Regions from separate parts of the Bacillus sp. GW821-FHT01G09 genome, predicted to be linked through region 2. Evidence: a T-box and tRNA genes for the amino acid it is inferred to sense, from the RefSeq annotation. Region 2 holds a T-box; the other holds one or more tRNA genes.
The links. A T-box is a leader RNA that pairs with one kind of tRNA and senses whether it is charged. The one in region 2 lies ahead of valS (valine--tRNA ligase), so its partner is inferred to be a tRNA-Val.
Positions count from the first base shown of each region.

Region 1: it has a tRNA-Val gene. The T-box ahead of valS (valine--tRNA ligase) is inferred to sense a tRNA for this amino acid. The anticodon was not compared.

Region 1 is NZ_JBWKWL010000005.1:16,768-20,175, forward strand. Features, by position in the region: gene AC07VD_RS16440 (GNAT family N-acetyltransferase) at 69-551, opposite strand; gene AC07VD_RS16445 (2-thiouracil desulfurase family protein) at 565-1,020, opposite strand; tRNA gene AC07VD_RS16450 (tRNA-Glu) at 1,200-1,274, shown strand; tRNA gene AC07VD_RS16455 (tRNA-Val) at 1,278-1,353, shown strand; tRNA gene AC07VD_RS16460 (tRNA-Thr) at 1,358-1,430, shown strand; tRNA gene AC07VD_RS16465 (tRNA-Tyr) at 1,453-1,537, shown strand; tRNA gene AC07VD_RS16470 (tRNA-Gln) at 1,542-1,613, shown strand; gene sigW (RNA polymerase sigma factor SigW) at 1,844-2,407, shown strand; gene rsiW (anti-sigma-W factor RsiW) at 2,421-3,047, shown strand; gene cdaA (diadenylate cyclase CdaA) at 3,208-3,408, shown strand, end outside.
Region 2 is NZ_JBWKWL010000003.1:214,354-234,694, forward strand. Features, by position in the region: gene spoIIB (stage II sporulation protein SpoIIB) at 1-887, opposite strand, end outside; gene AC07VD_RS11800 (prepilin peptidase) at 1,021-1,767, opposite strand; gene AC07VD_RS11805 (bifunctional folylpolyglutamate synthase/dihydrofolate synthase) at 1,908-3,200, opposite strand; gene valS (valine--tRNA ligase) at 3,260-5,902, opposite strand; T-box leader at 5,962-6,184, opposite strand; gene AC07VD_RS11815 (YszA family small membrane protein) at 6,350-6,541, shown strand; gene cotN (spore coat protein CotN) at 6,560-7,585, opposite strand; gene spoVID (spore coat morphogenetic protein SpoVID) at 7,618-9,345, opposite strand; gene hemL (glutamate-1-semialdehyde 2,1-aminomutase) at 9,476-10,768, opposite strand; gene hemB (porphobilinogen synthase) at 10,798-11,772, opposite strand; gene hemD (uroporphyrinogen-III synthase) at 11,769-12,557, opposite strand; gene hemC (hydroxymethylbilane synthase) at 12,547-13,491, opposite strand; gene AC07VD_RS11850 (cytochrome c biogenesis protein) at 13,524-14,354, opposite strand; gene hemA (glutamyl-tRNA reductase) at 14,362-15,729, opposite strand; gene AC07VD_RS11860 (hypothetical protein) at 15,959-16,456, shown strand; gene yihA (ribosome biogenesis GTP-binding protein YihA/YsxC) at 16,478-17,065, opposite strand; gene lon (endopeptidase La) at 17,062-19,386, opposite strand; gene lonB (ATP-dependent protease LonB) at 19,567-20,341, opposite strand, start outside.

The sequences.
Region 1 (3,408 bases), on a different contig from region 2:
GTATATTCATCTCTGTTATGATATTTCAACTATGTTTTTAAATTTTTGAAATTTTATTTCACTCAAGACTATAAGAAATGATGAAGGATCAACTGTTCTCCAAGCGGGCCGATTCTTCGCCGTCCTTTATCAAGGAACCCGCTTTTCATATAAAGGTGTTTTGCGCGTATGTTCAGATGATTGACGGCCAAGATGATTTCGTCGCACCATGGAAAATATCCGCTCACAAAAGCGGGAAGCAAAAGCATGGCTTTTTTCGCATAGCCTTTTCCGTGATGCACAGCGTTTAAAGACAGGGAGCTGAGCAGTAAAGCAAATGGATTGTTAGAATAAGAAGCAAGCGTTTCTTTTGATGCATGTAAAATGAAAAAACCGACTGGAAGGTCGTCTTTTAAGATGACAACCGGGTATCGGTCCTGTATGCCCAGAGCCTGAGACAGCACCTCTTTCGGGAGGGAGGTAAAGCGTTTGTCATCGTTGGTGAGCGTGAATGATTGGAGCTCGGGCAAGTGTTCAGGCTTATAGAAGGATAAAGAAATGTCTTGAGTCATGGGGGTGGCCTCCTTACAATATGTCGTTAAGCTCGTTTTCCGAAATGACGCGGTAGCCCGCTTGTTTTAACAGTGCGGCGGTTACTCCGCTGCCGGTGATTTTTTTGCCAGAGAATGTGCCGTTATAGATAAAACCGCTTCCGCAAGATGGACTGTTTTCTTTTAATATGACGGCAGAAGCGTTGATTTCTTTTGCGTAAGCCAATGTTTTCGCGGCGCCTTCCATATATAGTTCTGTGACGTCTTCTCCTGAAGCTGTCACGATTTTCGCTGTTCCATTGAGGACATCCTCGCCGGTGCCTCCTATGATTTCTGCGGGTTCGCGTGGGGTAGAGAAGCCGCCGAGAAGTTCAGGGCAAGCCATGACTGCTTTCTTTTCATCGACGAGTTTTCTGATTTTCTCCGACGCTGCGTGAGAGCCGTTATATCTGCATTCAATGCCTCCAAGGCAAGAACTGACTAGAATCATATTGGTTTCTCCTCTCTTGCTTTGCTTGTCTCTATCATAAAATAAATGGCTTTAGTTGGGAGGCTTTTTCAGTTAAAAAAGGAGTTAAAAAGTTTGAAAATAAAAAATTTAATTTTCCTCTTTACAAACAGGGGGTGACCTGTATATAATAACTTTTGTCAGCTCGACGAGAACACAACGGCCCGTTGGTCAAGCGGTTAAGACACCGCCCTTTCACGGCGGTAACACGGGTTCGAATCCCGTACGGGTCACCATTTGGAGGATTAGCTCAGCTGGGAGAGCATCTGCCTTACAAGCAGAGGGTCGGCGGTTCGAGCCCGTCATCCTCCACCATCTTGCCGGTGTAGCTCAATTGGTAGAGCAACTGACTTGTAATCAGTAGGTTGGGGGTTCAAGTCCTCTTGCCGGCACTGTTTTTTCAAAATTTTATGTGGAGGGGTAGCGAAGTGGCTAAACGCGGCGGACTGTAAATCCGCTCCCTCAGGGTTCGGCAGTTCGAATCTGCCCCCCTCCACCATTATTGGGCTATAGCCAAGCGGTAAGGCAACGGACTTTGACTCCGTCATGCGTTGGTTCGAATCCAGCTAGCCCAGTCACAGACACCTTTGATCAAAAGGTGTCTTTTTTCTTTTCGGAAAAATCATTCCAACTTCTAACTGTTCAGTCTGTATAATAATTTTAAAAATATGTTAAGGTAGTTTATTCACGAATTACCATCTACACCCTGCCAAAAATTTGATAAACTTATTTTATAAAAAAATTGAAACCTTTTGAAACGAAGCTCGTATACATACAGACCGGTGAAGGCAGAGGTTAGATAAATATGGAAATGATGATTAAAAAAAGAATTAAACAAGTCAAAAAAGGCGACCAGAATGCATTTGCGGACATCGTAGATATTTACAAAGATAAAATTTATCAGCTTTGCTACCGTATGCTTGGCAATGTGCATGAGGCGGAGGATATTGCACAGGAAGCTTTCATCAGAGCGTACGTTAATATCGACAGTTTTGATATTAACCGGAAATTTTCAACTTGGCTTTATCGAATCGCGACCAATTTGACCATTGACCGCATTCGCAAAAAGAAGCCGGATTATTACCTCGATGCAGAGGTGGCTGGTACGGAAGGCTTGACCATGTATTCTCAAATCGCCGCAGATGGTGTTTTGCCTGAAGATGCAGTTGTGTCGCTGGAGCTCTCAAACACGATACAGCAGAAAATTTTAAAGCTTCCTGACAAATACAGAACAGTCATCGTATTAAAGTATATTGACGAACTCTCATTAATTGAAATCGGGGAGATTCTAAACATTCCTGTGGGGACTGTGAAAACGCGGATTCACAGAGGCAGAGAGGCTCTTAGAAAACAATTAAGGGATCTTTAAGTGGGGTGATGAAATGAGCTGTCCTGAACAAATTGTGCAGCTTATGCATATGCATCTTGATGGAGATATCCTTCCAAAAGATGAACACGTATTAAATGAACATCTGGAGACATGCGAGAAATGCAGAAAGCATTTTTACGAGATGGAGAAATCCATAGCGCTTGTACGGAGCACATCGCATGTCGAAGCCCCCGCGGATTTTACCGCTAATGTCATGGCAAAATTGCCTAAGGAGAAGAAAAGAGCTTCTGTAAAAAGATGGTTCAGAACCCATCCCGTTATCGCAGCTGCTGCGGTATTCATCATTTTGATGGGCGGGGGTTTTTTTAACAGCTGGCATAATGACCACAATTTCAGCGTGTCCAAGCAGCCGAATCTTGTGGTTCATAACCATACTGTGACCGTACCAGAAGGTGAGACGGTCAAAGGTGATGTCACTGTCAAAAACGGCAAGCTGATTATTAAAGGCAAAATAGACGGGGATGTAACCGTCGTAAACGGCGAAAAGTATATGGCCTCTGCTGGACAAGTCACCGGTCAGATTGAAGAAATCAATCAATTATTCGACTGGACATGGTACAAGATGAAGTCTGCGGGGAAAAGTGTACTCGATGCATTCAATCCGAACGGAGAAGAGTAAAGCGCGTTAGCCGCTTTGCTCTTTTTTTGCGGGCTGAGAGCGCTGGCACATTTCACTTGCTAAATCGAAATGTGGTATAATGGGCTCGCTATGTAAAGTACATATGCGTAACACGTAAAACACAAAATACGAAATGACTGAAATCTTGGAGGACGAGGAAATGGCTTTTGAGGATATCCCTTTTTTGCAGTACCTCGGCAATGCCGTTGATATTCTCCTTGTTTGGTATGTGATATATAAATTGATTATGGTGATACGCGGCACGAAAGCGGTTCAGCTGTTAAAAGGAATTGTAGTCATCGTGCTTGTTCGTATGGCCAGCCAATATTTGGGCCTCAGCACACTTCAATGGCTGATGGAC
Region 2 (20,341 bases):
GCTTTTGTTTCACCAAGAGACTTTTCTATTTTCTCTACACTCGCTTTTGTAATGTCTTCGCCGAGAATCGCCTTTGCTGCAAGCTCCGCTGTTTCCTTAAAAGAATCTGTCATATCTGACTCTATTGATAAGGAAAGCTCCTTGCCTCCCCAGGCTTCAAAATCACTGTCGATTAAAACCTGTCCTAACTGCTGTGAGACATCCTTATCACTGGCTAAGCCCGCGATGACATACGTATACCCGTCATCCTTTGACAGTGACACGGCGGAATATCCTTTTTCGGTCAATTGTTCTGTTAACGTTTCGGCACCCTTTTCATTTGAAAATTTTCCGGCTTGTACAGCGTATGTTTTATATGTACCTTCAGTTTGCGCCGCTTGTTTTTCTGTGCCTGAAGTTTGTTTATCAGTTGAAGTATCCCCTGCTTTTGCCGTTTGGCTGCCTAGAGAATCCTCTAAAGAGGCCGGTGCTGACGCTTCTTTATTCCCCGATATGTTTAACGCGAATAGCCCTAATCCAGTGCCAATGACAGCCGCGAAGGCAATCGTCGCGGCCACTCTTTTTACCGGTTTGGCAGCCCCGGTCTTTCCTTTTGCATAAAGCTTTGTTTTTTTCTTTTGAAAAGGAGGAACAACTTTTGGGTCCTCTTTAAACACCTTGTCTTCCTCTGAATCCCAATTGAATTCATCTTCATCAGGATGTTCCTGGGATGCCGCAACCTCTTGTTCTGCCTGTCTTTTTTCCTCCCAATTTGAAAATGTCATGCTTTTATCCGCCTCTGTCTCAGGCGTCTCTTGTTCGTAAACCGTCTCTTCTTTTCCATTAATCGTCACCTTGAGGGCTTTTTCTGCGGCTTTACTGTTTTTTTTATTCTTTCTTTTTTTCAATTCCGCTTCCTCCCTTCATTTGCTTGACCGTTCTTGTCGGCTTTTCATGCTACACACTTTAGCACAGGCAAAGAAAAAAAGAACAAGACTTTTGTCGTCTTGTCCAAAAAACGTTCGTCAAATTTTTCAGCAGTCAGCCCAATGCCATTTTGATATAAAAAGAAATGATAGAGTCACCGTATAAATAGGCTAAAATGCTCCCTGCGGCTATAGCGGGGGCGAAGGGAAGCGGCTGCCTTTTAGCGAGTCTACCAGTCAGAACGGCTGCAGCTCCATATAATGCACCTATCAAAACAGAAAAGAAAAAGGCAGCTGCCAGCATTTTCACACCAAGCACAAAGCCAATCACCGCAAATAATTTAATATCTCCTCCCCCTACTCCCCCATGGGTGATTGCGGCAATTACAGCCAGAAATAGAAATCCGGCTGCCGCACCTAACAGGCCTGCATACCAGGAATCAAGCGGAGAAATCAATCTCGCGGCCGCCAAAAAGGGAAGAAAGAAAATCAATATACGATTTGGAATCAGCATAAAATGAATATCTGTCACTGCAACAATAATGAGAAGAGAGATAAACACCACAGCGGGAAACAGTTCCAGCGACGTGCCAAAGCGTATTCCTGCGGCGGCAAATAAACACGCTGTCACAAGCTCTGCTGCGGGATACATAAAAGAAATCCTATGCCCGCAGCTTTTACATTTACCTTTTTGAAATAGGAATGACAGGATGGGAATTAATTCTGCAGGAGTTAATGTCCTCCGGCAAAACGGGCATGATGAACGGGGCGCAATAATAGATAGATGTAAGGGGATACGGCACCCGGCCGTATAGTAAAAAGAACCAAGGATAAGCCCGAAGATAAAAAGAAGGGATAGCATAGACAACACACCTTTACTCACTGAGTTCTGGTATGGATTGTAGCAAAATGAGCATCCTGAGCTCCAATTGGAGATATTCAATTTTACACATAAAAAAACCGGCAGAATCTTTTTTTTGATTCTGCCGGAGCCGGATCCTTTTATTTCAACCTTTTTCGAATGTCAGAAATAAAGTAAAGAGATCCGGTAATCAGCACAATTTCATTTGAGCCCTTTTTACTTTCTATGAATTTGATCACATCGTCTGGATCTTCACTCCAGCTTTTATTGCTGATTTCACTTGCATCATAGAGATCTTTTGCAAGAGAAGCACGCGGGAAATCAAAAGAAGCAAAATGAATCGCATGAGCAATGGTTTCCAGTCTTTTAATCATGTTCTGATACGGTTTGTCCTTTAACGCGCTAAACACCACAGAAATGCGTGAATTGGCGAAACGCTGCTTCATCGTTTCCGCCAGCTTTTCAACACCTTCTTCGTTATGCGCACCGTCTAAATATACCGGAGGATGTTCCTGAACAAGCTCTAACCGTCCCGGCCAAGCAGCCTTCACAAGCCCGCTCCTTAACGCTTCGTCACTGATATGGGCAATATTCTCCTTATTGAGCCACTCCGCAGCCAAAATGGACAAAGCAGCATTTTGTCTTTGATGGGTGCCAATCAGAGATGTCCGAATATCTTCATAGCATTTCTCTTCCGTTTTGAATGAAAACTGTTCTCCTGCAGGCAGAGCCTCTTCATTGAAAATAACACATGCATCATGCAATGACTGGAACGGCGCAGCATGCCGTTCGGCTTCATGGCGGATGACCTGTAAAGCTTCCGGCTGGGTAACTGCTGTAACGATTGGAATACCTTCTTTAATAATACCGGCCTTTTCTCCTGCAATTTCTTCAATGGTGTTTCCCAAAATGTTCATATGATCGTGCCCGATGCTTGTAATCACAGTTAAGAGCGGTTCAACCACATTAGTAGAATCGAATCTACCGCCCAGACCTGTTTCAAAAATAACAAAATCGACCTTATGAAACTCTGCAAAATATAAAAATGCACAAGCTGTCATAATTTCAAATTCTGTCGGCTGTCCGTATTCCGTTTGATCAAGGGCTTCAACGTGCGGTTTCATTTGATTGACGAGTGCTGTCCATTCCTCATCAGAAATCGGTATCCCGTTTACGCTGATCCGTTCATTAAACGTAATAATATAAGGCGATGTAAATGTTCCAACCGTATATCCGGCTTCCTGCAGCATAGAACGGATAAAAGCGACAGTTGATCCTTTACCGTTTGTTCCTGCGACGTGGAACGCTCGGATTTTTTTTTCAGGATGTCCTAACCGCGCCATCAGCTGTTTCATTCGGCCAAGTCCGGGCTTCACCCCGAATTTCAGCCTCCCGTGAATCCAGCTGCGCGCATCTTGATATGCAGTAAACAATGATAATCCCCTCTTTTATAAGACAAGGCGGTTTCTCTAGAAACCGCCCCGGCTTTTCATTAACCCTTCAGCTCAGCCATTCGTTTTTGAACAGCGTCACGCTTCGCCACATAATCTTTTTCTTTTTCACGTTCTTCATCAATTACGTGTGCAGGCGCTTTTTTCATAAATCCTTCATTTCCAAGTTTCTTTTGGACACGCTCAACTTCTTTTGTCAGTTTATCAAATTCTTTTTGCAGACGGGCAATTTCTTCATCAATATTGATTAAGCCTTCAAGCGGAAGAATAACCTCTGCTCCTGAGACAACGGCCGTCATCGCCTTATCAACAGCCTCAATATCGGTGCCGATTTTAAGCACGCTCGGATTCGTAAAGCGTTCAACATATGAACGGTTCGCTTCGAGGCGGGACGCTATTTCGTCTGTGCTTGTTTTAATGTACAGTTCAACCTGCTTGCTCATTGGCGTATTGACTTCACTGCGGATATTGCGCACAGAACGGATCAGCTCAACAAGAAGCTTCATGTCAGCTGCCGCTTCAGTATCGGTATGCTCCGGCACTACTACAGGCCATTGACTTACTGTAATTGATTCCCCTTGGTGAGGAAGGTGCTGCCAAATTTCCTCCGTTAAGAATGGCATAAACGGATGGAGCAGACGCATCGTTTGATCAAGTACGTAAGCAAGGATGGAACGGGTAGTTTTCTTGGCAGCTTCGTCTTCTCCATAAAGCGGTAGCTTCGCCATTTCAATATACCAATCACAGAAATCATCCCAAATAAAGTTATATAAATGGCGTCCTACTTCACCAAATTCATATCGATCAGCAAGCTGGGTCACGTGCTCGATCGTTTCATTTAATCGCGTTAATATCCACTTGTCAGCGACTGACTTTTCGCCTGACAGATCAAGCTCATCGTACGTCATGCCATCCATATTCATTAATGCAAAACGGGAGGCGTTCCAAATTTTATTGGCAAAATTCCAGGTCGATTCCACTTTTTCATAGCTGAAGCGCAGATCCTGGCCAGGAGAGCTTCCAGTCGCAAGGAAATAACGCAGAGAATCGGCTCCGTACTTGTCAATCACATCCATCGGGTCGACACCGTTGCCAAGAGATTTACTCATTTTCCGGCCTTGCTCGTCACGGATTAAGCCGTGGATTAAAACATCTTTGAACGGGCGCTCGCCTGTAAATTCAATGCCTTGGAAAATCATGCGTGATACCCAGAAGAAAATGATATCGTACCCTGTCACGAGAACATCTGTCGGATAGTAGCGTTTAAAGTCTTCAGCCGTTACATCAGGCCAGCCCATTGTGGAGAAAGGCCATAGCGCAGAACTGAACCATGTATCCAGTACGTCTGTATCCTGTTCCCAATTTTCGCTGTCTTCCGGCGCTTCAAGCCCGACATATAGCTCGCCTGTTTCTTTATGATACCAGGCAGGAATACGATGGCCCCACCACAATTGACGGGAGATACACCAGTCGCGGATATTTTCCATCCAGTGTAAATACGTTTTTTCGAAACGGTCAGGCACAAAGTTGACCTTTTCTTCTTTCTTTTGCAGCTCAATCGCTGCATCAGCAAGCGGCTGCATGCGCACAAACCATTGTGTAGAAAGATAAGGCTCCACAACAGCCCCGCTTCGTTCACTATGGCCGACAGAGTGCATATGATCCTCGATCTTGAAGAGAACTCCCGCCTCCTGTAAATCTTTCACGAGCTTTTTGCGGCATTCAAAACGATCCATACCTTGATATTGGAGCGCATTTTCATTCATCGTGCCATCTTCATTCATGACAAGGATGCGTTCTAAATTGTGGCGGTTGCCAAGCTCGAAGTCGTTCGGATCATGAGCAGGCGTAATTTTCACGGCACCTGAACCAAATTCCATATCAACATAGTCATCACCGACAATCGGAATTTCACGATTTACAATCGGCAGGATCACCGTTTTTCCGATAAGGTGTTTATAGCGCTCGTCTTCAGGGTGAACGGCAACAGCTGTATCACCGAGCATTGTTTCAGGACGTGTCGTCGCAATTTCAATTGAGCCTGAACCGTCAGCAAGCGGATAGCTCATATGATAGAATGCGCCTTGAACATCCTTGTAAATCACCTCAATGTCGGATAGGGCTGTTTTTGTCGCTGGGTCCCAGTTAATAATATATTCGCCTCTGTAGATCAGGCCTTTTTCATAAAGCTTAACGAATACTTCCCTTACCGCTTTGCTCAAGCCTTCATCCAGCGTAAAACGTTCACGGGAATAATCTAGGCCAAGACCTAATTTCGCCCACTGGCTGCGAATAAAGTCAGCATATTCTTCCTTCCACTTCCACGTTTCTTCGAGGAATTTTTCACGGCCTAAATCGTAGCGGGATTTGCCTTCTTCACGAAGTTTCGCCTCTACTTTAGCCTGTGTCGCGATGCCGGCGTGGTCCATGCCAGGAAGCCACAGCACATCATAGCCCTGCATGCGTTTCATTCTTGTTACAATGTCTTGCAGCGTTGTGTCCCATGCGTGGCCAAGGTGAAGTCTCCCTGTTACGTTTGGCGGCGGGATGACAACAGAGTATGGCTCTTTTGTCTGGTCACTGCCCGCTTCAAAAAATTTGCCTTTTAGCCAAAAATCATATCGGTCTTTTTCAACCGCTGCCGGATCATATTTCGTCGGCATTGTTTGTTCATTCGTTTCCATCATAACCCTCCAGCATGTTTAAAAATGGCTGAGAACGAAAAAAGAGCTCTTCATCCCTGTAAAAGGACGAAAAGCTCTTTCGCGGTACCACCTTTTTTCATGAACTCTATCAGTTCATGCACTTATAACGGATAACGGGTGTTTCCCGAATTTCTCTACTCTTCTTTCAAGAAATTATGCTCCCGGGCGACCTTCCAATCAGACAACATAAGAAGCCTTTCAGCAAACGGCTTCTCTCTCTGCATGCGCCTTTTTTGTACTCTTCCCGTTCTAAGCAGGTGTATTTATCAGCTCATTGTATACATTATTTATGTTCTTTATTATAGTAAAAGTGTTTTTGATTCGTCAATCATCTTTTCCAAAAACACCGCTTTCTATACAGATGGGCAGGCACCTATTGCCCAAGTTTACATATGATGCTTGTAAATGCGTAGAGGAGGATGCACCGTGAAGAAACGTTTCAGCTCTTATTCGCTGCCGCCATGGGTAAGGCAAATTCGGCTTGTATCCGCACAAGTGATTATTCCCATTACGATTTTTCAAGGAATCAGAACCATTTTCTTTCCGACAACCTTTGATGTTTTGCTGCTCGCAATCCTAATCTTTTTAGCTTGCGCCCTTCATTTAGAATGGATATAAACAAACAAGTCCGCGCCATTAAGACGTGGACTCGTTTTCAGCCTGAAATTTTTTCTCTTGTTCAATCTGATGAATTTTCATCACAAACGGCTCTATGTTTTTCATTTGCCAATAAGCCTTTAATAATTGTGTACATTCCTCTTTTTCATGCTGTCTTTTCCCAGTTTGATAACCGTTCAGCACCTTGTACATGGCTGCCGGATATGCCATATAGCTGAGAAAAAGGCTGACTTCCGCTTCACGCAAAGGGAATGATTTCGTATATCCATAAAACCATTCGACGCATTCCGGACAAGCTTTCGGAAAGCCCCTGAACATTTTTGTATAAAAGCCGAGCAGGTCGTTTTGCGGCGGACCGACAGATGCTCTTTCGAAGTTTGTAAAATATCCGGTCCCGGCATCATTATACAGAAAATGGTGTATAGACAGGCTGCCGTGGTTCATTACAACCCTTGAAACGTCCTTTTCCTTTGCAGACTCATACCAGTCCTCCAGCCGTTCCAGCGCAAAATTCACCGCGGAAATGGTTTCTGAAAAATAGGTTATGGCCTGGAGTTCAAAAGGAGAAAGGTACCATTCCTTCTCCGCTCTATCCACAAACTGCTCATAGAAAATTTTATCTTGTTCCCACTTTTTTTTCGTTTGCCCGTAATAACGTTCAATCTCATCACGTCTAACCTTTAGTTCCTGCGCGGTTCTCTCGTGAAGACGGGCTGTTTCTCTAAATAAATAAGCATGTTTCTGATCCCGTTCTTCCTCTTGGTCAAATTGGAGCCAAGGCATTAAATAGTAGGTATCTCCGTATTGTATGCCTGCTGAGAAAAACTCACCGCTATTTGTTCTGTAAACGGGAACGAATGAACGAAAGCCTTTTTCCTCAATCGCCACCATATGATCTGTAAAATGCTTGCCGCGACCCTCTTTCAATTTTTTCAGGGCAAATACACCGTAGTCTGTATACACTTTCCAAACAAGAGGACTGACAGGCTCAATAAATTGAGCAGTCAGTCCGTATTCCCGAAGAACCGATTGGGTATCTTCCATTTCATTCACCACATTTTCCGATCGCTTATGGTTTACGCATGGCTATTTTTATATTGAGGAATATAGAGAATCTGTCCTGCTTTTAATTCATCATCCAAGGCTAAAGAATTCATCCTGATCAGCTGCTGGGATGTAATTTCATACCGTTCGCATAAACGCTCGATCGTATCTTCCTGCTGCACAATACAAATTTTCATTCTCGAAAACTCATCCGCTTCTTTTGTAAAGAGTTTTGTTAAATAAAGAGAATTATTACTTTCCTTTGTTTGAGGTTCCTTCGTTTCAGCAGCAGGAGCAACCCTAGGAACAGCATCCGTTTCCTTCCTTTCAGTCTCAGAAGTTTCAGGCAGCTGGAAGGATTGAAAAGGTGTTTCTTCCTTAGGCTCTTCAGCTGATGGTGTTTTTCTCACTTCAATTTCGAAGCTCTCTTCCTCTTGTTCTTCCTCCTCCAGCAGCTTAGGCGCTGAATAAAAAGAATCCTCCTCTTCTTGTTCAGGCAGGAAGGTACGGTATGCCGGTTCAGGCAATTCTTCTTGAGATGCCTCCTCCGAGCTTGTTTTTTGATTGAAATGGAAATGTAAATCGGCATTGTCATTCTCCATATATACAGCTGAAGCTGTTTCTCTGCTATCTTCTATGGAGAGAGCGGCCCCTGATACACTCTCCAAAGCTTCATCCGGTTCCGCCTCTTCTTGGCAAAGCGCAGGATCAGCCTGATCCGATTGAGCCGCTTCTTCCTTTTGAGCCTCTTGGCGCAGCGCATATTCATGATTAGGAGACACTGTTGTTTCCGCTTTTTCCTCTGCAATCACAGTCTCTGAATGAAGCTCAGCTTCCAAAGCAGGCGATTCTTCTGCTCCAGCGTGTTCACGAAGCTCAGTCTCAGCTGGAGAGTCTGCTTCTTCACGAACATCCGCTATTGCAGCTGCCGGTTCTGCCGTTTCTTTTTTTGCTTTAACGATCTCTTGAATCTCTATTTCTGAAGGATCAGGTTCTGGCTCAGATTCTTCTGTTTCCGATTCAGCACGAACCTCCTTTTCCGGCACAGCAAGCTCTTCTTGCTCTTCTTCCTCTTTCACATCTTCTCTGGCTTCTGGTTCTGAAGCAACCGATTCAGGCGGCTCAGATTCTGCTTTTTCTGTCTCCAGTTCTTCACGGAGCCCCGCTTTCGAGATAAAAAGTTCTGGCGGTTCGGCTGGCGGTTCATGCTGAATAACTGCTTCCTCTGCCGATGATGCACCCGGTTCTTCTACTACACTATGTGCCGGCGGCTCTGAAAGCTCTTCCTCCCTGAATGCCGCAGGAGCTTCATATAAAGGTATCTCCGGCTCTTTGTCTTGCGTATCATCCAAAAGCCCTTCAATCGCTAAATCAGCTTGAATTGTTAAAATGCGCGAATCCGTCAATTGATAGTCAAATGCGTCAATAAAGACGAAGACATCCTGTAAATGGCTCACTTTATTTTTCGGAATGGTAATATCCACAGGAAAACAGTGAGTCAGTTCCGCACTTCCATCCTCTCTCTTTCTGACTTGTTCAACAAACCGCTTATCTGTATAAATCTCTTCGGTATGTTTGTTTTGATCTATGTTGTACTCACCTGTAAGTTCAAGCGATCCTATGATTGATACATAATCATTTACTTCCTGAACCCTAATATCAGGATCTAATGAAATAGAAAGCAGTTCAGAAACTTCCTGTCCTTTTTGGAAACAGATCGATTCTTCTACAGAAAATTGCAATCGATGATTTTGCGGCAAGTTCATATCCTCCTTTCATCTAATCCTTAAAATTAGATGTCACTAAAGGTGTATGTATGAACTGGAGAAAATATGAGTGGGAGAGCACGAAAAAACCGGCACAAGGAGTCCTTGATACCGGTTTTCACTCTTATCTGCGGCTGATCTCAGCAAATACTTTCTCAGCTGCCTGGATTGTGTTTTCAATATCTTCATCAGTATGGGCCGTTGAGAGGAAAAGACCTTCGAATTGTGATGGCGGAAGGAATACCCCTTCATTTGCCATCCCTTTATAATAGCTTGCGAACAGCTTCAAATCAGATGATTTCGCCGTTTCATAATTGATGACTGGTTCGTTTGTAAAGAAGAAACCGATCATCGAACCTGCACGGTTAAAGGTATGCGGAATGCCATGAGCCTCGGCGGCTTTTGAAATTCCTTCTTCCAGCCTGTCGCCTTTTTTAATGAAATTCTTGTAGGATTCAGGTGTCAGCTGTTTCAATGTCTCTAAGCCAGCCGTCATCGCAAGCGGGTTGCCTGACAATGTACCAGCTTGATAGATCGGACCGCTTGGAGCGATCTGCTCCATGATTTCTGCCTTTCCGCCATAAGCGCCGACAGGAAGTCCGCCCCCGATTACTTTTCCTAAACAAGTCAGATCAGGCGTTACGCCGAAGTAGCCTTGAGCGCAGTTATAATCGACCCGGAAGCCAGTCATCACTTCATCAAAAATCAGCAGGGAGCCGTACTGCTCAGTGATATCACGCAGACCCTGCAGGAAGCCTTCTTGCGGCGGAACAACACCCATATTTCCGGCAACTGGCTCTACAATGACTCCCGCAATGTCTTCACCGAATTGCTGGAAAGCAAGCTTTACACTTTCTAAATCATTGTACGGAACGGTGATGGTGTTTTTCGCAATGCCTTCAGGCACCCCCGGGCTGTCAGGCAGACCGAGAGTGGCAACACCTGAACCAGCTTTAATCAAGAGAGAATCGCCGTGTCCGTGGTAGCAGCCCTCAAATTTTAAAATCTTGTTGCGGCCTGTATAGCCCCTTGCCAAACGGAGGGCACTCATTGTAGCCTCTGTTCCGGAGCTTACCATTCGTACAATTTCTACAGATGGCACACGATCAATGACGAGCTTAGCCAGTTCATTTTCTACTTCAGTCGGAGCACCGAAGCTTGTCCCGTATTCAGCCACTTTTTTGAGGCTTTCTACGACGCGGTCATTTGTATGCCCTAAAATTAATGGCCCCCATGACAAGACGTAGTCAATATATTCATTCCCGTCAATATCAAAGATTTTCGAGCCTTTTCCACGCTCCATAAAAATCGGGTCCATGTCTACCGATTTAAATGCGCGAACGGGACTGTTCACACCGCCTGGCATGAGTTTTTGCGCTTCTTTAAAAGCCGTTTTTGATTTTTCATAGCTTCTCATCTGCCTCAACTCCTGTCAACTGAATAAAATTACTCCGCAAGCCATTTCGCTGCGTCTTTCGCATGATACGTAATAATCAGGTCGGCACCCGCGCGCTTCATGCTTGTCAAAATTTCCAACACAATTTCTTTTTCTTTGATCCAGCCGTTCTGCGCTGCAGCCTTCACCATTGAATACTCTCCGCTTACATTATAAGCGACGAGCGGCAAAGTAAACTCATTTTTTACGTCACGCATGATATCCATATAAGAAAGCGAAGGTTTGACAATCAAAAAGTCCGCACCTTCCTCGACATCTGATTGTGCTTCGCGGAGTGCCTCCATACGGTTGGCAGGGTCCATCTGATATGTTTTGCGGTCTCCGAATTGCGGTGTGCTGTTTGCTGCATCACGGAACGGACCGTAAAACTCACTTGAATATTTCACAGCGTAAGACATGATTGGAATATTGACGAATCCTTCTTTATCAAGCGCTTCTCTGATCACTGTAACAAATCCGTCCATCATGTTTGATGGCGCAATGATATCCGCACCTGCTTTCGCTTGGCTGACAGCTGTCTGCGCTAAAAGCTCCAGCGATTCATCATTGAGGATGACCCCGTCTTTGACAAGTCCGCAATGGCCGTGGTCTGTATATTCGCACAGGCACGTGTCAGCGACAACAACCATTTCAGGGAAGTGTTCTTTAATTTCTGTGATGGCTTTTTGGACAATTCCGTGATCATGGTACGCTTGTGTTCCGCAATCATCTTTTTCTTCCGGGATGCCGAACACGATAACAGATTGAATGCCCAGTTTGACCAGCTCCGCTACTTCATCCTTCAATAAATCTAATGATACATGGTAAACATCAGGCATTGACGGAACAGCTTTTTTGCCTTCCAGACCTTCAACGACAAAAATCGGATAAATAAAATCTGATGGGTGCAAACGTGTTTCCTTTACCATTTCTCTCATTGCTTTTGATGTCCGCAGGCGGCGGTGTCTATTAAATGATTGACTCATATTCTCTCTTCCTCTCTTGACATGCTGCACATTAACTCAAGCATGCCATCTATTGTAAATGTATCAGGCATATGCGATGTGATGCCGTATGTCAGAAGGGCATCATTTGTTAAAGGCCCAATGCTGATACAGGCCGTCCCATTCGCCTTCCACTTTTTTAATTCTTCTCCCAAGACATGCATAAACGTATGTACGGTTGATGAACTCGTAAATGTTACATAGTCAAAGGAATATTGACCCGCAGCGTCTTTCAGTGCCTCAATGCCTTCTTCATCCGGAATCGTTTCGTAGAGAACCCATTCCTTTACTTCAAAACCGAGCGGGACAAGCTCTTGTTTTATCACATCACGTGACAAATTCCCTTTCATCACGGTAATGGGCTCCCCCGGTTCAGCATGCTGCTTAAGAGCGTCAGCCAATTGTTCAGCAATATACTCCTGTGGCATCACATCAACCGATACGTTATGCATTTTTAAACGGCGCGCGGTTTTTTCACCGACGGCTGCAATTTTTTTATGCGCAGGGAGAATAAGCTGATTTTCCTTCAGATAAGAAAAAAAGAAGTCTGCCCCGTTCACACTTGTAAAAACAAGCCAGCCTGGCGCGGCAAGATCCTCTCTTACCTGTTCCGCAACATCATTCGGCAAAGCGCGGCGAAACGTAATCAAAGAGGTTAAAACCGCTTTACCGCCAAGCGCCTCCACTTTTTGCTGAAATGATGCTGCCTGTGCCTTATTCCGGGTGACAAGCACTGTTTTTCCTTTCAACGGAAAATCATTTTCCATCCTCGTCAAGCTCCCGTTTTACACGATCAATTAAATCTTTTGCTCCTTTGTCAGCCATAAGAGCGGCACAGCGCTTTCCTACTTCCTCCGGATCGTTTCCGGTGACGGTTTCTTTAAAAATGATTTTGCCGTCAGGTGAAGCGACAAGCCCTGTCATTTCAATTTCATCCTGTCCATTTAACACGGAGTAGCCCGCGATCGGAACCTGGCAGCCGCCCTCCATCGCGTTTAAAAAAGCACGTTCCGCTAAGACAGTCCGTTTTGTATATTCATCTGTAAACTGAGAAAACAACGCCAACAGCTCTTCATCCGATTCTCGGCACTCAATCGCCAGGGCTCCCTGCCCCACAGCAGGCAAACAGCGCTCAGGCTCAAGGAATTCGGTTACGACATCTTGCTTCCAACCCATTCTGGAAAGGCCGGCAGCCGCTAAAATAATCGCGTCATAATCCTCTGTTTCCAGCTTTTGAAGTCTTGTATCTATATTACCTCTAATCCATTTAATTGTAAGGTCAGGGCGCTCAATCAAAAGCTGCGCGCTTCTTCTTAAACTGCTTGTGCCAATGACAGCACCTTCCTTCATTTCTGAAAGCTTTACGCGATTCTTTGAAATAAGGGCATCACGCGGGTCTTCCCGTTCAGGAATACAGCCGATCACAAGGCCTTCAGGCAAAACAGCAGGCATGTCCTTCATGCTGTGCACTGCCATATCAATCTCTTCGTTTAAAAGCGCCTGTTCAATTTCTTTGACAAACAGCCCTTTTCCACCCACTTTTGAGAGTGTAACATCGACAATCCGGTCGCCCTTTGTCACGATCTCTTTAATTTCAAAAGCAAACGAAGGATTGATTTCCTTCAGTTTTTGAATAACCCATTTTGTTTGAGTCATAGCGAGTTTGCTCCGTCTGGAACCTACTTTAATCGTTCTCATCATTTCTTTCCTCCCGAATCTGCTTGGGACATCGTTTAACTGAACCAATGGAATTGCGACAGGCTTCCAAGCAGGAAATAATTGATCATCAGCACCAGAAAACAAGCCGTATTCCACAGTGCTGCGACCTTTCCTTGCAGCTCTTTAATCAGCCTGATATAAAGATAATAGCTGTACAGCAGCAGGACGACAAACGAACCAAGCACTTTGGCGTCAAACCAATACAGCGTTTCTAGTGAGACATACGCCCAAATGACGCCGAGAATCAAACTCAGCAGCAGCATCGGAACCCCAATGACATTTAAAACATACGCCATATAATCAAGCTTAGATAAATCTTCTATTCTCAACAGCCATTTTCCCCACTTTTTCTTTTTCAGCAGATGATATTGAAACATATATAGCACAGAAAAAACGAAAGAAAGGGAAAAAGCGCCATATGAAAGAATCGCCATTGTAATATGAATCACCAAAAGCTCAGATACAAGCTGCCCGGAAAAAGCAGCTGACTGCTGCTCTGTCGGTGAAAATGTGTGAATGGCGATCATAGAAAATCCTATAACATTTGTAAAAAACACGATAAAGTCAACACGTAAAAGCTTTGTCAGTACAAGTGACAGCGTGACAAGCACCCAGGCATAAAAATAAAGCGCCTCTGTCACATTTAATACCGGAAACCGCCCCGTCACCCACATAAAATAGGCCAAATACACGGTTTGCAGAGTCCAGACAATAGAAAGCAACCAGAAGGCCATTTTTCCAGCCTTCCGGTTGTGTTGAAGAAAATCTATAAAATAAAAGAGTACACTTAAAGCGTAAATGACGATTGTCCCCTCATTAAGTCTTGCCATTGCAGTATCAATCATTCAGCTTTCACTCACTTACAAGTGGGCTAAAGCCCGCTTTTGATTCAGCCTTCTTAAAAGAGTGGACCTTCTGGCTGCTTTCAACGGTTTTCATCATTTGACGGCCCGCAGCTTCTTCAATATCAAAAATCTGCATAAACAACGCGAGCTTTTCTTCAGAATCAGCATCTGCCGCAAGCTCTTTCACCTTTAAAATCGGATCACGAAGCATTTGGTTAATAATACTTTTGGTGTGTTTGTTCAACAGTTTTTTCTCTCTTGTGCTTAAGTGAGGCAGCTTACGCTCAATGCTGTCCATCGTTTCTGACTGGATGGCAAGCGCCTTTTCGCGCAATGCAGAAATAACAGGCACAACACCAAGTGTATTCATCCATTGTTTAAATTCCACAATGGTTTCTTCAATTAACAGTTCAACTTTTTCAGCTGTTTCTCTCCGCTCTTTCATGTTCGCTTCTACAATGCCTTCCAGATCGTCGATATCATAAAGAAAAACACCTTCAAGATCATTCAGCGCCGGATCAAGATCTCTAGGCACGGCAATGTCGACCATAAACAGCGGACGTCCCTTGCGAAGCTTATTCGCGTTTTCCATCATCTCTTTGGACACGACAAATTCACTTGCACCGGTTGAACTGATTAAAATATCAGCCTCCGCAAGCGCGCTTTCAAGCTGATTCAAGCTTCTCGCTTCACCTGAGAAACGGTCTGCAAGCTCCTTCGCTTTCAAGTATGTTCGGTTAATGACAGTGACCTTGCCGATTCCCTGTCCGTGCAGGTTTTCCGCAGCAAGCTCGCCCATTTTTCCCGCACCGAGAATCAATATGTGCTTGCTTGAAAGATTTCCGAAGATTTTTTTAGCAAGTTCAACTGCAGCATAGCTTACTGACACCGCATTTGAGCCAATGTCTGTTTCGGCGTGAGTCCGTTTGCCCACTGTAACTGCCTGCTTAAACAGCTCATTAAAAATAGTCCCGATCGTTTTTTCTTGCTGAGCTGTTTTAAAGCTGTCGCGTACCTGTCCGAGAATCTGCGTTTCGCCAATCACCATAGAATCAAGTCCGCAGGCTACACGGAATAAATGCTCAACAGCAGCATCGCTCTCATAAAACGTTAAGAACGGTGACAGCTCTTCTTTGCTTAATTGAAACCAATCAGCTAAAAACTTTTTTATATAATAACGGCCGGTATGAAGCTGGTCGACTACCGCATAAATTTCAGTGCGGTTGCAGGTTGAGACAATGATGTTTTCAAGAATGCTTTTCTCTTCTTTCAGCTGCACCATTGCTTCCGCCAGCTCATTCGGCTGAAAACTTACTTTTTCACGTATCTCAATAGGGGCGGATTTATAATCTACTCCCACAACAAGTATATGCATCGCTCTAATTACACCCCCAACACCCAATCTTAATTTATAATCATTCTAACATAGAACTCATTATTTATAATAATTATAACATAGTTTCTTTCACAAAATGTGAACAGATTTTAAAATTCTTATGCTATATTAGAAAAAGCTTCAGGGAAAAGAAGCATTCCTATTGACAATACCAAAAACAGCAAAAATTTACTACACATCAGCTCTAAAAAACAAGAAGGTGATATGCATGAAACAAAAATCAATTTTATTCCCTTGTCTGCTGCTTGCCGCTTCTGTATATGCATGGCTAGAAAGCGGCCAAGCCGAACTGTTTTCAGGGCAGGATCAATGGCCTGTTCTCCTCATGCTGTTAGGGGCAGCCTTTGTATATCAAGGAAAAAAAGAAGCCGTTACACCCCATTTTTTTATCGGTTTGCTTCTCTTCGGAATCGGTTTACACTTTTTTGCCAAGCCGAAATGGGTATGGTGGCCGGATGATTTTGAAATGCTCCTCTTTATGATCGGCTTCTCACTTCTCGTTTCAGCCGTTCCAAAAAAAGAATATGTATATGAAGCTGTGTCGATGATTTGTTTTTCCCTGTTTTTGTACTTTTTCAAACAAATTATGGCATGGCTTGAGTCTGCGCATATTCCAACAGCGCTTCTGAAGGAGTATTGGCCGTTTGTCTTTATTGGAATCAGTTTATTGTTATTATTGATAAAACGAAAAAAATCTATACGATAAATAAAACCGGTAGAGGATCCTCTACCGGTTTATCATTTTTTTGATCGCTCCCCAAGCTTCGTCTTTTCCCTTTTTCGTTTCTGAGGAAAAGAGAATCAGCTCGTCTTCCGGATCAATATTTAATGTTTGTCGGACAACCTTCGCGTGTTTGTCCCATTTGCCTTTCGGGATCTTATCCGCCTTTGTAGCGATAACAATAACAGGAATGCCGTAATACTTTAAAAATTCATACATCTGTACATCATCATTAGATGGCGCATGCCGCAAATCAACGATCTGCACCACAGCTTTTAATTCCTCGCGTGTCGTAATATAGGTTTCAATCATTCTGCCCCATGCTTCACGCTCAGACTTTGACACTTTGGCAAAACCGTAGCCCGGCACATCCACAAAATGCAGCTCATCATTGATAATGTAGAAATTAAGCGTTTGTGTTTTTCCCGGCTTTGATGACGTTCTCGCAAGATTTTTGCGATTGATTAATGAATTGATAAAAGACGATTTTCCTACGTTCGATCTTCCGGCCAATGCGATTTCCGGAAGCCCCCCTTCAGGGTACTGTTCCGGTTTTACTGCACTGATCACGATTTCTGACTTTGTGACTTTCATTTCTTCTCTCCTACTAAGGCATGTTCCAAAACCTCGTCTAAGTGGGACGCCAATATAAATGTCAGCCCCTCCCTGACGCTTTCCGGAATATCCTCTATATCTTTTTCATTATCTTTAGGCGCAATAATGGTCGTTAATCCCGCTCTATGTGCGCCAAGCGCTTTTTCCTTTAAGCCGCCGATCGGCAGCACGCGCCCGCGAAGCGTGATTTCCCCCGTCATGCCGACTTCACGCGAAACCGCCCGTCCCGTTAAAGCAGAAACAAGCGCTGTTGCCATCGTAATACCGGCTGACGGACCATCTTTTGGCACCGCACCCTCTGGTACATGTATATGAATATCATACTTCTCATGAAAGTCAGGTTCAATGCCAAGTTCTTCTGTTTTGGATCGCACATAGCTGAATGCAGCCTGAGCAGACTCTCTCATAACATCTCCGAGCTTTCCTGTCAGGATTAATTTCCCTTTCCCCGGAGAAAGCGATACTTCAATCGACAGCGTATCTCCGCCAACGGTTGTATAAGCAAGCCCTGTCACTACACCAACCTGATCCTCTGTTTCAGCTTGTCCATATCTGAAAATACGTTTTCCGATAAAGTCTTGAAGGTTCTTCTCAGTAACCGTAATCCGTTTTCGCTCTTCAGCAACAATGGCTTTTGCAGCTTTACGGCAAATCGCGGCAAGCTGGCGTTCAAGGCTTCTCACACCAGCTTCTCTCGTATAGTAGCGGATAATATCAAGAATCGCCTGATCACGCAGCTGCAGGTTGCTTTTCTTCAGCCCGTGTTCTTTGATTTGCTTTGGAAGCAAGTGATCCTTTACGATTTCAAGTTTTTCTATTTCTGTGTAGCCTGCGATATTAATAATTTCCATTCTGTCTCTGAGCGGACCCGGAATTGTGGCCAAATTGTTCGCCGTTGCGATAAACAGCACTTTGGATAAATCAAAGGTTTCTTCAATATAGTGATCACTGAAGCTGCTGTTTTGCTCTGGATCAAGCACTTCAAGCATAGCGGATGATGGGTCTCCTCTAAAATCAGATGACATTTTGTCAATTTCGTCTAATAAGAAGACCGGATTCAGCTTGCCCGCTTTTTTCATCCCTTGAATAATCCGTCCAGGCATTGCTCCGACATAGGTCCGTCTGTGTCCGCGTATCTCTGATTCGTCCCGAACTCCTCCGAGTGAGATTCTGACGAATTTGCGTCCCAAGCTTTTTGCAATTGATTTGGCTAAAGACGTTTTTCCAACACCTGGAGGTCCTGCCAAACAGAGAATCGGGCCTTTCAGGGATTTGGTCAGCTTCTGGACAGCCAAATATTCTAAAATACGTTCTTTTACTTTTTCAAGCCCATGGTGCTCTTCGTCCAAGAGACGTCCTGCTTCTTTCAAATCAAGCTTATCATCTGTTTCATCCGTCCACGGAAGAGCAACCAGCCAGTCGATATAGTTGCGGATAACGGAGCTTTCCGCAGAACTTGACGGAATTTTTTCATATCTGTTCAATTCTTTAAACGCTGTTTCCTTCACATGCTCAGGCATGCCTGCTTCTTCGATTTTTTCCGTCAGCGTCTGAACTTCGCCAGTTTTGCCTTCTTTATCGCCAAGCTCTTTTTGGATCGCCTTCATTTGTTCTCGTAAGTAGTATTCCTTCTGCGTACGCTCCATCGAACGTTTGACGCGCTGGCCGATTTTTTTCTCAATTTCCAGCACTTCTTTTTCATTATTAATAAAATCAATGACCTTGTTCAGCCTGTCTTTGACATCAGCCGTTTCTAAAATATCCTGCTTATCCTTTAGTTTAAGGGGCAGATGAGAAGCAACGATGTCTGCCATTCTCCCCGGCTCTTCGATATCAGTAACCGCGGCGTACGTTTCGGCCGAGATTTTTTTAGAAATTTTTATGTACTGATCAAAGTGGTCTAGCAAAGTCCGCATCAATGCTTCGTCTTCTGTATCTTTTGAATCATCTTCATGAATAAGTTGAATGTCGACCGACGTGTAATCCTCGTGTTCATTGTATTTGACGATATGGGCGCGCTTGAGGCCCTCCACCAACACACGAATCGTACCGTTCGGAAGCTTCAGCATTTGCTTAATTTTTGTATAGGTGCCGACAGTGAAAATCTCGTCTTCACCAGGTTCGTCTATCGAAATATCCTGCTGAGTGGCTAAAAATATCATATGATCATGCATCATTGCCTGTTCAAGAGCCTGAACCGACTTGTCACGTCCTACATCTAAATGCAAAACCATCGTCGGGTACACTAATAAACCTCTTAAAGGGAGGAGCGGGATGCTGCGTTTTAATTCTTCTGCCATGTGACTGACACCTCCGTGACTTTAGTATGAACCATTATAATACAACTTTTTCATCCTTGTACAATAAACGGCATGGTTCCATTTTCTATAAAACAGTCTCCTCGTAGTATACCCTTTCTTTCTGATATGAAAAAGGAAAAGATGTCCTTCATGGAAAAAACCCTATTATCAAAATAGGGTTTAAACAGATTCTTTATTGATTTCAATATGAAACGGTTTTTGTTCCGTTGGCGGATTCACTAAAATTTCATCAAGCACTTCCTGGAACGTTTTCACTGCAATAATCTCGATCCCGTCAATCTGCTTTAAGATGGCCTGCTGATTTTCATATGGGATAATCACCTTTTTCGCACCGGACTGCTTGGCCGCTTTTATTTTCGGAATGACGCCTCCGATGGGTTTCACAAGACCGTTCAGGCTGATTTCGCCCGTCATCGCAACGGTATTGTCAATAGGAATTTTGTGTATCGCCGAGAAAATCCCCGCCGCCATCGCAATGCCTGCTGACGGCCCATCAATCGGAATCCCTCCTGGGAAATTGATGTGAATATCATAATCAGAAGGCTTCATTCCCATTGTCCGGAGCACGGTTAATACATTTTCAACCGAACCCTTCGCCATGCTTTTTCGTCTGATTGATTTTGATTGGCTGCCGATGCTTTCTTCTTCAGCTATTCCTGTGATGTTAATTGATCCTTTATCTTGAGCCGCGGTTACACTCACTTCGATTTCCAGAAGCGATCCGCTGTTAGGCCCATAGACTGCAAGCCCATTTACAATGCCAACCTGTGGTTCAACACCGATTTTTTGCTCGTGCTTTGGAGTAAGCTGACTGGAGTGAATGACCCATTCGATATCCTCAATCGTAATGTCCTTCCGATTCTCCGTTACAGCCATCCCCGCTGCGATTTGAATCATATTGACGGCTTCCCGCCCGTTCCTCGTGTAGCTGGTC